DNA from 3 places in the Facivitalis istanbulensis genome. Region 2 is predicted to be linked to each of the others. Evidence: predicted binding sites of a transcription regulator. Region 2 holds the regulator's gene; each other region holds the start of a gene.
What was found. The regulator LexA, encoded in region 2, represses DNA repair genes until DNA is damaged. The targets are predictions, from matches to a motif close to GTTCCNCNCTTGTTCT.
Positions count from the first base shown of each region.

Region 1: uvrA (excinuclease ABC subunit UvrA) is a predicted target of LexA. The motif match lies at 2,263-2,278, and genes of this name have one in related genera.
Region 3: RN629_RS02590 (ATP-dependent helicase) is a predicted target of LexA. The motif match lies at 2,340-2,355, and genes of this name have one in related genera.

Region 1 is NZ_JAVSCQ010000001.1:175,230-179,472, reverse strand. Features, by position in the region: gene RN629_RS00910 (M24 family metallopeptidase) at 1-423, opposite strand, end outside; gene RN629_RS00905 (S10 family peptidase) at 553-2,067, opposite strand; gene uvrA (excinuclease ABC subunit UvrA) at 2,286-4,243, shown strand, end outside.
Region 2 is NZ_JAVSCQ010000015.1:52,599-56,841, forward strand. Features, by position in the region: gene trpC (indole-3-glycerol phosphate synthase TrpC) at 1-133, shown strand, start outside; gene moaC (cyclic pyranopterin monophosphate synthase MoaC) at 130-597, shown strand; gene RN629_RS10710 (molybdopterin molybdotransferase MoeA) at 654-1,829, shown strand; gene lexA (transcriptional repressor LexA) at 1,885-2,559, shown strand; gene RN629_RS10720 (ComEC/Rec2 family competence protein) at 2,785-4,243, opposite strand, start outside.
Region 3 is NZ_JAVSCQ010000002.1:240,919-245,161, forward strand. Features, by position in the region: gene RN629_RS02580 (MFS transporter) at 1-427, opposite strand, end outside; gene RN629_RS02585 (inorganic phosphate transporter) at 516-2,156, opposite strand; gene RN629_RS02590 (ATP-dependent helicase) at 2,358-4,243, shown strand, end outside.

The DNA of each region.
Region 1 (4,243 bases), on a different contig from region 2:
CAGGAACGCCATCGCCGGATCGATGGCAAGCGTCCTGGCCCCCGCCGCCCGGAGCGCGTCGGCGACCAGCGCCGAGGGGCTCTCATCCTCTTCCCACAGGCGGACGTCGCGCGCCGCGATGCCCAGGCTCGCCTCGAACGAGCCCAGCTCGAAACCGGGGCAGATGAAGATCGGATCGCCCGCCACTGGCAGCAGCATCGCCACCAGCCGCTCGGTCGCGCCCCAGGCGACACCGGTGAAGTAGCGCAGCGACGCGCCTGCTCCGATCAGCAGCATGTCCGCGCCGATCCCGGCCATCAGCACGCGCGCGCGGTCCAGCCGCCGCATCCGCTCCGCCGTTTCGATGACCGGGGCGGGGTTGGCCCAGGGCGTCAGCGCCGCCAATTCCCGCTCCGCCGTCGAGCCGCCGATCATCGATGCCATATCAATCGCTCCGTTTCGTATACGGTTTGGCGTCTAGCGCGGATCGGCGCGGCACGCCACCACATCGGCTGATCGCCCCTGTAACGCCGGCGTCGGTCCCGGTTCGGCCGGCGACGGAGTGACCACGGATCAATTCTGGCCGTACATCGCCATCGCATCGCGCCGGAACGCGGCGCCGCTGTCCGATCGGCTGTAGAACATGTGCCCGCCCGGATAGACGTTCAGATGCACCCGCTGCGCCACGCCATAGCTGGGCATCTGGTCGACGATCAGCCGCGAGGCGAAATAGGGACAGGACAGGTCGTCCCAGCCATGCACGATCATGACCTTCATCTTCGGATCGTTGGCGATCGCCTTGCGTAGGTCGGTGACGGGGGTGTCGTCGGGCTTGCCGCGATCCCAGGCACCGTTCACCTCATAGGACAGCGCATGATAGCGCGCGTCGGTCTTCCACCCCACCTCGCGCGTGACGAAATCGACCATCGCGCTGGTCGTCGGGGCGATCAGCGAGTCGAGCAACGGATCGTTGGACTTTTGCTGTGACGACCAGGGGAAGGGGTCGAAGGCGGTGACGTTCGAATCATAGATGCTGCCGATCGTCGAATCATTGCGATGGATCTCGCGCAGATAGGTGCGGGTGTCGACGCGCCCGCCCAGCTTGCGGACCAGCGCGGGGTCGAGCCCGGTCAACTCGGTCACGCGCGTCACGATCCGGTCGACGGCCTGCGTATCCGATCGGCCGCGCATCAGGTCGCGCAAATAATCGCCGCGCGCATAGGCCTCGACCCCCGCCATGGCATCGGGGGTCAGCTTGCCCTGCCGCTCGAACTGCGCCGCCGCCATCGAGGGCAGGTCGATCATCCAGGGCAGGGGCGAAAGCGCAGTGGCGTCGTCACCCGAGGCGGGGTCGAGATAGGGCGACACCATCACCAGCCCGTTGACGCCCACGCCGATCTGCGATTGCAGTTCATAGGCGATGCGCGGCGCGCGATAGCCGCCATAGCTTTCGCCCATGATATATTTGGGCGAGCGCAACCGGCCTTCCTTGACCAGCCAGTCATAAACGACCTTGGACAGATATTTGATGTCGGGGTCGTTGGCGTAGAAGGCCTTCTTGGTTTCGTCCTCGTCCACCAGGCTACGGCTGAAGCCGGTGCCGATCGGGTCGATGAAGACCAGGTCGGTGAAATCCAGCCAGCTATTGGGATTGTCGGTGGCGACCGGCGAGTCGGAGGGGGCATCGCCCTGCGCGCCGAACGGCACTCGCTTGGGGCCGACCGCGCCGAGGTTCAGATAGACCGAGGCTGCGCCCGGACCGCCGTTGAACGCGAAGGTGACGGGCCGCCGCACATCGCCGCCGGGCACGGTATAGGCGGTGTAGACGACCTGCCCGATCTCCTTGCCCTTGGCGTCGCGCACCGGGATATTGCCCACGGTCGCCTTGTAGCTGAGGGTACGGCCGCCGATCCGCGTGGTCTGGGCGATCGTCCGGTCGGCGGGCAGGGGCGGGCGCTTATTATCCTCGTCCTTGGCCTCGGTGGTCGTCTTGGTCTCGGTCTTCTCGGCCTTTTGCGCGGCGACGGGTGCGGCGGCGCCCGTTGCGGCAAACAGCAGCAGCGCCGACAAATGCAGGGTCTTCGACACGAACATAATGCTCCCCCAAAGAGTATATGATATTGCATCAAGGATCGCGTCGTGGTTGCCAAGTCCCCGCGCCGTGCCGGGATCCTGGGGGCGTGTCCGACGTTACCGCAAGCCGCGCCTTTTCGATCCCGGCGGCCGGAGCCTCCCCTCGAAACCGGCCTGTCCCATTCCTATCTCGCCTCTGGCCTTTCTCCCGGAACAGAAGTAGAACCTGCTTCATGCTGACCAAGATTTCCGTCCGCGGCGCGCGCGAGCATAATCTCAAGGATGTCGATATCGACATTCCCCGTGACACGTTGACGGTCATCACCGGCCTGTCGGGATCGGGCAAATCGTCGCTGGCGTTCGACACCATCTATGCCGAGGGGCAGCGTCGCTATGTCGAGTCGCTGTCGGCTTATGCGCGCCAGTTCCTGGAGATGATGCAGAAGCCGGACGTCGACCATATCGAGGGGCTGTCGCCTGCTATCTCGATCGAGCAGAAGACGACCAGCCGCAACCCGCGCTCGACCGTGGCGACCGTCACCGAGATCTACGACTATATGCGCCTGCTCTGGGCGCGGGTCGGCATTCCCTATTCCCCGGCGACCGGCGAGCCGATCGCGGCGCAGACGGTCAGCCAGATGGTCGACCGGGTGATGACGCTGCCCGAGGGGACGCGGCTGTATCTGCTCGCCCCCGTGGTGCGCGGGCGCAAGGGCGAATATCGCAAGGAAATGGCCGAGTGGCAGAAGGCGGGCTTCACCCGCGTCCGCATCGACGGCCAACTCTACGAGATCGACGAGGCCCCCGCGCTCGACAAGAAGTTCAAGCACGATATCGAGGTGGTGGTCGATCGCCTTGTGGTGCGCGAGGATATCGCGACGCGCCTCGCCGACAGCTTCGAGACCGCGCTGAAGCTGGCCGACGGGCTCGCCTATGTCGATCCCGCCGATCCCGCCAAGGACGAATACACGCCGCACACGCCCAAATCGGCAGTGCTGGGCGACAACGCCCCCGATGGGCGCATCGTGTTTTCCGAGAAGTTCGCCTGCCCGATCTCCGGCTTCACCATTTCGGAGATCGAACCGCGTCTCTTCTCGTTCAATGCGCCGCAGGGGGCGTGCCCGGCCTGTGACGGTCTGGGCGAGAAGCTGATCTTCGACGAAGACCTGGTGGTCCCCAATCACGACCTGTCGATCAAGAAGGGCGCGGTCGTGCCCTGGGCCAAGTCCAACCCGCCCAGCCCCTATTATATGCAGGTGTTGGGAAGCCTGGCGCGCGAGTTCGGCTTTGCGCTGGAGACGCCGTGGAAGGATCTGGAGCCCAAGGTTCGCGACCTGATCCTGCATGGCAGCAAGGGGAAGGCCGTCACGCTGACCTTCGTCGACGGCAAGAAGTCCTATGATGTCAAGAAGCCGTTCGAGGGCGTCATCGGCAATCTCAACCGCCGGATGCTCCAGACCGAGAGCGCCTGGATGCGCGAGGAACTGTCCAACTACCAGTCGTCGCAGCCCTGCGAAGTCTGCCACGGCGCGCGGCTCAAGCCCGAGGCGCTGGCGGTCAAGATCGCGATGCGCGACATTTCCTATGCGACGCGCCTGTCGGTGGTCGATGCGCTGGCCTTCTTCACCGGACTTCCCGACCATCTGACCGACCAGCAGCGGGCGATCGCCGGTCCGATCCTGAAGGAGATTGTCGAGCGGCTGGGCTTTCTCAACAATGTCGGGCTCGATTACCTCAATCTCGACCGAACCTCGGGCACGCTGTCGGGGGGCGAGAGCCAGCGTATCCGTTTGGCGTCGCAGATCGGCTCGGGCCTGTCGGGTGTGTTGTACGTGCTGGACGAGCCGTCGATCGGCCTTCACCAGCGCGACAACGACATGTTGCTGGCGACGCTGCGGCGGCTGCGCGACCTGGGCAACACCGTGCTGGTGGTCGAGCATGACGAGGATGCGATCCGCACCGCCGACTATGTCATCGACATGGGGCCGGGCGCGGGCGTGCATGGCGGCCAGATCGTCGCGCACGGCACGCTCAAGCAGTTGCTCAAGTCCAAGACCAGCGTGACCGCCGATTACCTCAACGGCACGCGGGCCATCGCCGTGCCGCCCAAGCGCCGCAAGGGCTCGGGCAAGACGCTGACCGTGCATAAGGCGGTGGCGAACAACCTTCAGGGCGTGACGGCCAGCATTCC
Region 2 (4,243 bases):
CGCCGAAAGCGGGCTGACCAGCCGTGCCGACCTGGACACGATGGCCGAGCATGGCATTCGCTGCTTCCTGATCGGCGAAGCGCTGATGCGCCAGCAGGATGTCGAGGCGGCGACCCGCGCCCTGATCGGATGAGTGGTCTCACCCATCTGGACGAGGATGGCTCCGCGCGCATGGTCGATGTCGGCAGCAAGGCAATGACGGTCCGGCAGGCGGTCGCGCAGGGGCGGATCACCATGTCGCGCGAGGCCGCCGCCGCGATCGCCGCTGGCAGCGTGCAGAAGGGCGATGTGCTGGCGGTCGCGCGGGTGGCCGGCATCATGGCCGCCAAGAAGACCAGCGACCTGATCCCGCTGTGCCACCCCTTGCCGCTCAGCAAGGTGGAGATCGATCTGGCGCTGGACGAGAATGGCATCACTGCCACCGCGACGGCCGCCATCACGGGACAGACCGGCGTCGAGATGGAGGCGCTGACCGCCGTGTCGGCCACGCTGCTGACCGTCTATGACATGGCCAAAGCGCTCGATAAACGCATGATGATTGGTGATATTCGTCTGTTATCCAAGACCGGTGGCAAGTCGGGTGATTGGCACGCCTGATCGGGGTGCCTGAGCCGATGCCGGACCATCCCTGCCGCCAAAAAGGAGCGCGCGTCATGCTCATCCCCGTTCCCGAAGCCCAGCGCCGCCTGCTCGCACTGGCGACCGACCGCCCTGCCATCGAACTCCCCTTGCGCGATGCGGCGGGACACTGGGCCGCCGCCGATATCCCCGCACGACGGACCCAGCCGGCGAGCGACCTGTCCGCGATGGACGGCTATGCGATCCGGTTCGAGGATATGCCGGGGCCATGGACCGTGATCGGCGAAAGCGCGGCGGGCCGCCCGTTCCCCGAGCGGATCGCGGCGGGGCAGGCGACGCGCATCTTCACCGGCGCTGCGATGCCGTCGGGCGCCGACACGGTGCTGGTGCAGGAAGAAGCGGCGCGCGACGGTGCCCGGATGACTCTGACGGGCGAAGGCCCCGCGCATCGCGGGCGCAATGTCCGGCGCAAGGGTCTGGATTTTGTCCAGGGCGACCGGCTGATCGCCGCGGGGCAGCGGCTGACGCCCGCGCGGATCGCGGTGGCGGCGACCGGCGGCCATGGCACCCTGCCCGTCCGCCCACGCGTGCGGGTCGCGATCGCCGCGACCGGAGACGAACTGGTCGCCCCGGGATCGAATGACCCCGCCGCACTGCCCGAATCGAACGGTGCGATGCTCGCGGCCATGCTGGCCGACATGCCGGTCGACATCATCGATCTGGGCATCCTCCCCGACGATCTGGATCGCCTGCGCGACGCCTTTGCGCGGGTGGACGCCGACCTTCTGGTGACGACAGGCGGCGCTTCGGTGGGCGACCATGATCTGGTCCAGCCCGCGCTGAAGGCGGCCGGCGGCAGCATCGATTTCTGGCGGATCGCGCTACGTCCCGGCAAGCCGATGATGGCCGGACGACTGGGGTCGATGATGGTGCTTGGCCTGCCCGGCAACCCGATCTCGGCGTTCGTGACCACGCTGTTGTTCGTCAAGCCGCTGATCGCGCATCTGGCGGGCGCGGCGGAGCCCCTCCCCGTGCCGATCCCCGCGATCCTGGGCGAGGATGTGCCTGCCAACGGCCCGCGCATCGATTATCTGCGCGCTGCGATGATCGACGGACGCGTTCACGCCGCGGCCATTCAGGACAGCTCGATGCTGCTGACGCTGGCGCGATCGACCTGCCTGCTGATCCGCGAGCCCGGTGCACCGCCCGCCCGGATCGGCGACTCGGCGGAAATCCTGATGCTCGCTTGACGCAAGCCCATGCGTTCCTTATAAGTTCCACGTCTGTTCCGGACGGAGGATCGCGATGCTTACCGCAAAGCAGCATGAGCTTGTCTGCTTCATCAATGACCGGCTGAAAGAAACCGGCGTATCGCCCTCTTTCGAGGAGATGAAGGAAGCGCTCGACCTCAAGTCCAAGTCGGGTGTCCATCGCCTGATCTCCGCGCTGGAGGAACGTCGTTTCATCCGTCGCCTGCCCAACCGCGCCCGCGCGCTGGAAGTGCTGCGCATGCCCGACCGCCCCGAAAAGCCGGTGGCGGCGAGCAATGTGGACTCGACCGAAGCAGCGGCCCGGATCACGCCCCAGGCGGCGAATGATGTGGTGGAGATCCCGCTGCACGGCCGCATCGCCGCCGGCATGCCGATCGAAGCCTTCGAGGGCAGTTCGACGCTCGCGGTGCCAGCGGCCCTTCTGGGATCGGGCGAACATTATGCGCTGGAGGTGTCGGGCGACTCGATGGTCGAGGCGGGCATTCTCGACGGCGACTATGCGCTGATCCGCCGCACCGATGTGGCGCGCGACGGGCAGATCGTCGTGGCGCTGATCGATGACGCGGAGGCGACGCTCAAATATTTCCGGCGCGAGGGCTCGATGATCCGGCTCGACCCGGCGAACCGCTCCTATGATCCGCAACGCTACGCCCCCGCACAGGTGCGCGTGCAGGGAAAGCTGTCGGGCATCCTGCGCCGTTACGATTGATCGACATGGCCGGGGGCGGCGCAAGGACGTCGCCTCCGATGGATAAGATCCCGGCACCTGTTTGCGGATGTCCGGTGATGGATCGGTCAGGAGCGGTCCTCCGATCGCTGTTTGGACATTGGCCGGCATCGGATGTCATCGGAAGGCCGGGCGCCTGAACTGCGCTGTTTCTCGCCCCATCGGGTCCGATGGGAATGATCCCGGTTCCGTTCATCAGAAACCTGCCTATCGCCGCGCGCCGAGCGTCCAGGGATGCTGGTCCCCCGCCATTCTCACCGTTTCGATGGCCTCGCGCGCCAGATACACCGACACGCCACCGGTGCGCTGCAACGCTGAAGCATCGAGCTTCAGCCAGCGAGGACGGCAGGCCCGGGGCAGGCGGCGATCGGCGATGACGATGTCCATCCGGTCGCATAATGCGATCAAACCGGCCCATGGCACCGCATATCCACTGCGTGTCGCCATGATGCGCCATGCGCGATCGCCTCTCGCCAGCCGCGTGACGCACAGATCGGCACTGCATCGCGCCTCGACCTGATCGATCAGCGCCAGTGGCGGCGCACTGGTACCGCCGATCTCGCCAAGGCTGCCTTTCATATAATCCCCGGCGCGATCGCGTAGGAGCGCCAGTCCCCGGTCGGTGCGTATCGCGACATGACGCCCGTCGCCCGTGACGATCAGGTCGGGCAGCGGCGCCGCGATCATCGCGACAAACCCGCCCAGCAGCGGCGGCATGCCCAGCCAGCGCCAGCCCGTGTGCCACAAGGCCACCCACAGACCGCCGGCCATCGCCGCTGCAAAAGACCAGCCCCATGCGACCGGCAGTGCCAGCACCGATCCGGGCGTCGCCGCCACGCCCCGCGCCAGCGCCAATAGCAAGGCCAGCGACCGTTCCAGCAACCACCAGAACGGCCCGCCCCATCCGAGCGGGTCGAGCAGGAGCGCGACCATCTCCAACGGCATCGCGACGAAGGTCGTCCAGGGGACGGCGACGATATTGGCGAATGCGCCATACAAGCCGGCCTTGTGGAAATGAAAGATCGCGATCGGCATCAGCGCCGCCTCGACCACCAGCCCGGTCAGCAGCAAGCTGCCCAGTTGCCGAACCGCGGACCAGCGCCAGTCGGGATGCGGCCCGAACCATCGCCGGATCGTCGGATGCTCGTGCAGCGCCACGATCGCGGTGATCGCGGCGAAGGACAGCTGGAAGCTCGCCCCCATCAGTGCTTCGGGGCGAAACAACAGGACGATCAGCGCGCCCGCCGCCACCAGCCTCAGCGTCATGGCGTCGCGCCCCAGCGCCAACGCCGTCAGGACGAGCATCGCGGCGACGCAGGACCGGATGGTCGGCACCTCCGCCCCGGTCAGCAGGGTATAGCCGATCGCCGCCGCTGCACCGGCCAGCGCGCCGACCAGCGGCAATCGCGTGCGCAGTGCGAGCCACGGCCACAGCGCCAACAGCCGGATCGTCAGCATCATCACCATTCCGACCACCGCGGTGATGTGCAGGCCGCTGACCGACAGCAGATGCGCCAGCCCGGCACGCCGCATCGCCTCCGCATCGCTGTCGGCGATCGCACCGACATCGCCTGTCGCCAGCGCGGCGGCGACTCCTCCCGCACTGCCGGGCAGGCGATCGGTGATCCGTCGCGATAATCTCTGTCGCAGCCCCTCTTGCCGGCTG
Region 3 (4,243 bases), on a different contig from region 2:
CATTCTCCACCGCGAGAAGCGCCGCCCCGCCCCACTCGCCACCCAGACCGAGCCCCTGCCCCAGTCTGGCGAGGCATAGCAGCAGCGGTGCGATCCAGCCTGCCTGCGCATAGGTCGGCAGGAAGGCGATCGCCACGGTCGATCCGCCCATCAGCATCAGGCTGACCACCAGGGTCGATTCGCGGCCCACCCGGTCACCGAAATGCCCGAAGGCGATCGCGCCGACCGGACGGGCCACGAAGGCCAGCCCGAAACTGGCATAGGAGAGCAGCAGCTGGGCCGCAGCGGATGAGGCCGGAAAGAAGACCGGCCCGAACACCAAAGCCGCCGCCGTGGCATAGATATAGAAATCGTAGAACTCGACGGCAGTACCGGTCAGGCTCGCGAGCAGGATATGACGATGCGAAGGGGGCGCGATGGCGTTCATCCGATCGTTCGTGCAGAAATCGAACCCCAACGTAAAGTCCCGTCAGACGACCGTGGACTCCTGCGCCGCTTGCAACAGGTCAGGCCTATCAGTTTCCGATCACATGCGTCAACTGAAGCAGCAGCCAATAGAGTGAGCCGGACAACAGCATCGCGATCGGCAGCGTCATGATCCAAGCCAACGCCATGTTGCGGATGGTACGGGTCTGGACCCCCGCTCCATTCGCGACCGAGGCACCGGCGACACCGGAGGACAGGATATGCGTCGTCGAAACCGGCATATGATACCGATCGGCAAGCAGGATCGTCGCGGCCGCCATCAGCTCGGCGGCGGCCCCCATGCCATAGGTCAGGTGCGTCTTGCCGATCCGCTCGCCCACCGTGACCACAATGCGCCGCCAGCCGACCATGGTGCCCAGACCCAGCGCGATCGCCACGGTCACCTTGACCCACAGCGGAATATACCGCGTACCCCGCTCCAGCGCAGTGGCATAAACCCCAAGCGATTCGATCTCTGCGGCGGTAAAGCGTTCCTTGGCCTTCTCGCTCTTGGTCACCATATGGGTGGTGTCGAGAACCAGGTACATGTCGTTGCGCAGGTTCGGTACGACCGTCGCGGGCACCTGGCTCAGGGTGCCGTAATTGGCGATCCGCTCGCCAATGTCGCGCGAGAGGACCGACAGGCCCTCATAGACCTCGGGCGTATCGATCGCCTTGGTCCGCACCCCGTGAACCACCACTTCGCGCGCCCGGTCGATCGGCAGCGCAAAGCCGGTACCGTGCGCGCGATAGGCGGCGGAGGCCACATCGGCACTCTGGACGAAGGCGGGCATCGCGCTGCGCGGCAGCGTACGGTTGAGCGCATACGCGGTCGGTGCGCAACCGATGAGGATCAGCATGATAAGGCCCATGCCCTTCTGACCGTCATTGCTGCCATGCGCAAAGCTGACCGCCGTGCAGGTGAAGATCAGGAGCGCCCGGATGCCGCGTGGCGGTGGCGCCTTGCCCTCCGGTTCGCGATACAGCCGCTTGTTCTTCAGGAAGCGCTTCATCACCAGCAACAGCAGCAGCGCGCCGACGAAGCCGAGCAACGGGCTGAACAGAAGCGCGGACAAGACCTTGCGTACCTGTTCCATATCGACGCCCGACGTGCCGGGGATGGGCGACAGGATCTGGTTGGCGAGCCCGACGCCCAGGATCGATCCGATCAGCGCATGGCTCGACGAATTGGGCAGGCCCACCGCCCAGGTCGCCAGATTCCACAGGACGGCCGCCAGCAGCAGGGCAAAGATCATGGCGAAACCGCCCGCCGACCCGACATTCAGCATCAGGTCGATCGGCAACAGGGTGATGATGGAATAGGCGACCGCGCCGCTCGAGACCATCACGCCCAGGAAATTGAACAGGCCGGACCAGACCACCGCAAGCGGCGCTGGCATGGAATGGGTGTAGATCACCGTCGCCACGGCATTGGCGGTGTCGTGAAAGCCGTTCACGAATTCGAACCCCAACGCGATCAACAAGGCGAGGCCGAGAAAGGCGAAAACGCCCATGGCCATCGGCTCACCCACGCGGGCGGTGTCGATCATGACGCTATAGCCAGCATAGCCAAGTCCGCCGACCAGCAGCAGGGCGAAAATCCACCGGCCTATGGGATGCAGCCCGGAATCGAGCCGTGGTCCGTGGACGGGGGCGTTGGGTGCCCCTTCGGCAAGCGCATACGGTGTCATGGTGGGTTTGCGTTGGGCCAAAGACGTGACATTTTGATGACGTGGGCAGGGTCCCCGCTAACGCTTTTTTAAACACATGGGCCAAACGCCGGTTAAAATGGGCGCGGCGATCGTCGGTTCATGAGACGACATGCGCGGCTATCTCTATCCTCACGTCACGCGATGGTTGCTCCGGCGCACAACGTTCTCTAACTGTTCACGATGACTCTCCCCCCGCCCGATGCGCCCGTCAACCTGGCCGATTACCCCTATCTCCGCACGCTCAACGACGCCCAGCGCGAGGCGGTGCTGACCACCGACGGCCCGGTGCTGGTGCTCGCGGGCGCCGGGACGGGCAAGACGGCGGCGCTGACCGCGCGGCTCGCGCACCTTCTCTATACGCGCAAGGCCTGGCCGTCGGAGATCCTGTCCGTCACCTTTACGAACAAGGCGGCGCGGGAGATGCGCGAGCGCGTCGGTCGGCTGGTCGGCGACGCGGTCGAGGGGATGCCGTGGCTCGGCACCTTCCACGCGATCGGCGCGAAGATGCTGCGACGTCATGCCGAGCTGGTGGGACTGCAATCGAATTTCAGCATCCTCGACACCGACGACCAGCTTCGCCTGCTCAAACAATTGATCGTCACAGCGGATATCGACGAGAAGCGCTTTCCCGCGCGGGCGCTGGGCGGCCTGATCGACGAGTGGAAAAACAAGGGGCTGGTCCCCGCCGATATCGATGCAGGCGAGTCGGAACGCTATGCCAACGGGCGCGGCGGCGAATTGTATCAGCTCTATCAGGACCGGCTGCGCAGCGTGAACGCCTGTGATTTCGGCGATCTGCTGCTCCATGTGCTGACCATCCTGAAAACGAACCGCGAGGTGCTGGAGCAGTATCAACAGCGCTTCCGCTACATCATGGTCGACGAGTATCAGGATACCAACAGCGTCCAGTATCTCTGGCTGCGACTGCTGGCGCAGGCGCGCAAGAACATCGCCTGTGTCGGCGACGACGATCAGTCCATCTATTCCTGGCGTGGCGCGCAGGTGGAAAATATCCTGCGCTTCGAGCGCGATTTCCCCGGAGCCAAGGTCATCCGGCTCGAACAGAATTATCGTTCGACTCCCCATATCCTGGGCGCGGCGTCGGGCGTCATCGCGCATAATGGCGGGCGTCTGGGCAAGACGCTGTGGACCGAACTCGATGTCGGCGAAAAGGTGCAGGTGCTGGGCGTATGGGACGGCCCAGAGGAAGCCCGTCGGGTCGGTGAGGAGATCGAGGCGGCGCGCCGCGCGGGGCGATCCTATGACGACATCGCGATCCTGGTCCGCGCGCAGCACCAGACCCGGGAATTCGAAGACCGCTTCATCGCGATCGGCCTGCCCTATCGCATCGTCGGTGGTTTCCGCTTCTACGAACGCGCCGAGATCCGCGATGCCCTCGCCTATCTGCGTGTCGTCAATCAGCCATCGGACGATCTGGCATTCGAGCGGATCGTCAACGTTCCCAAGCGTGGCCTGGGCGACAAGGCCCTGGCCAAGATCCACCAGTTGGCGCGGGCGGAGGGGCTGCCGCTGACCCTGGCGGCGGCGCGCATCCTCGACACTGACGAATTGACGCCGCAGGCGCGCCGGAGCCTCGGCAATCTGATCGGCGATATCGCGCGCTGGCGCGACATGGCGCGTGACCTGCCCCATGCCGAACTGGCACGGCAGATGCTCGACGAGAGCGGCTATACCGCCATGTATCAGAACGAGAAATCCGCCGAATCCGCCGGCCGCCTGGAAAACCTGTCCGAGCTCGTGCGCGCCATGGAGGATTATGAATCGCTGGGCGCCTTTCTGGAGCATGTGTCGCTCGTGATGGACCGCGACGGCGATCGCCGCGAACCCGAGGTGACGATCATGACCATCCATGCCGCCAAGGGGCTGGAGTTCGATACGGTCTTCCTCGCCGGATGGGAGGAAGGGCTTTTTCCCTCTCAACGGGCGATCGATGAGGGCGGCACGCGCAGCCTGGAGGAGGAGCGTCGCCTCGCCTATGTCGCGATCACCCGCGCCCGGCGGAAGGCCGTGATCCTGCACGCGGCCAATCGCCGCATCTACGGCCA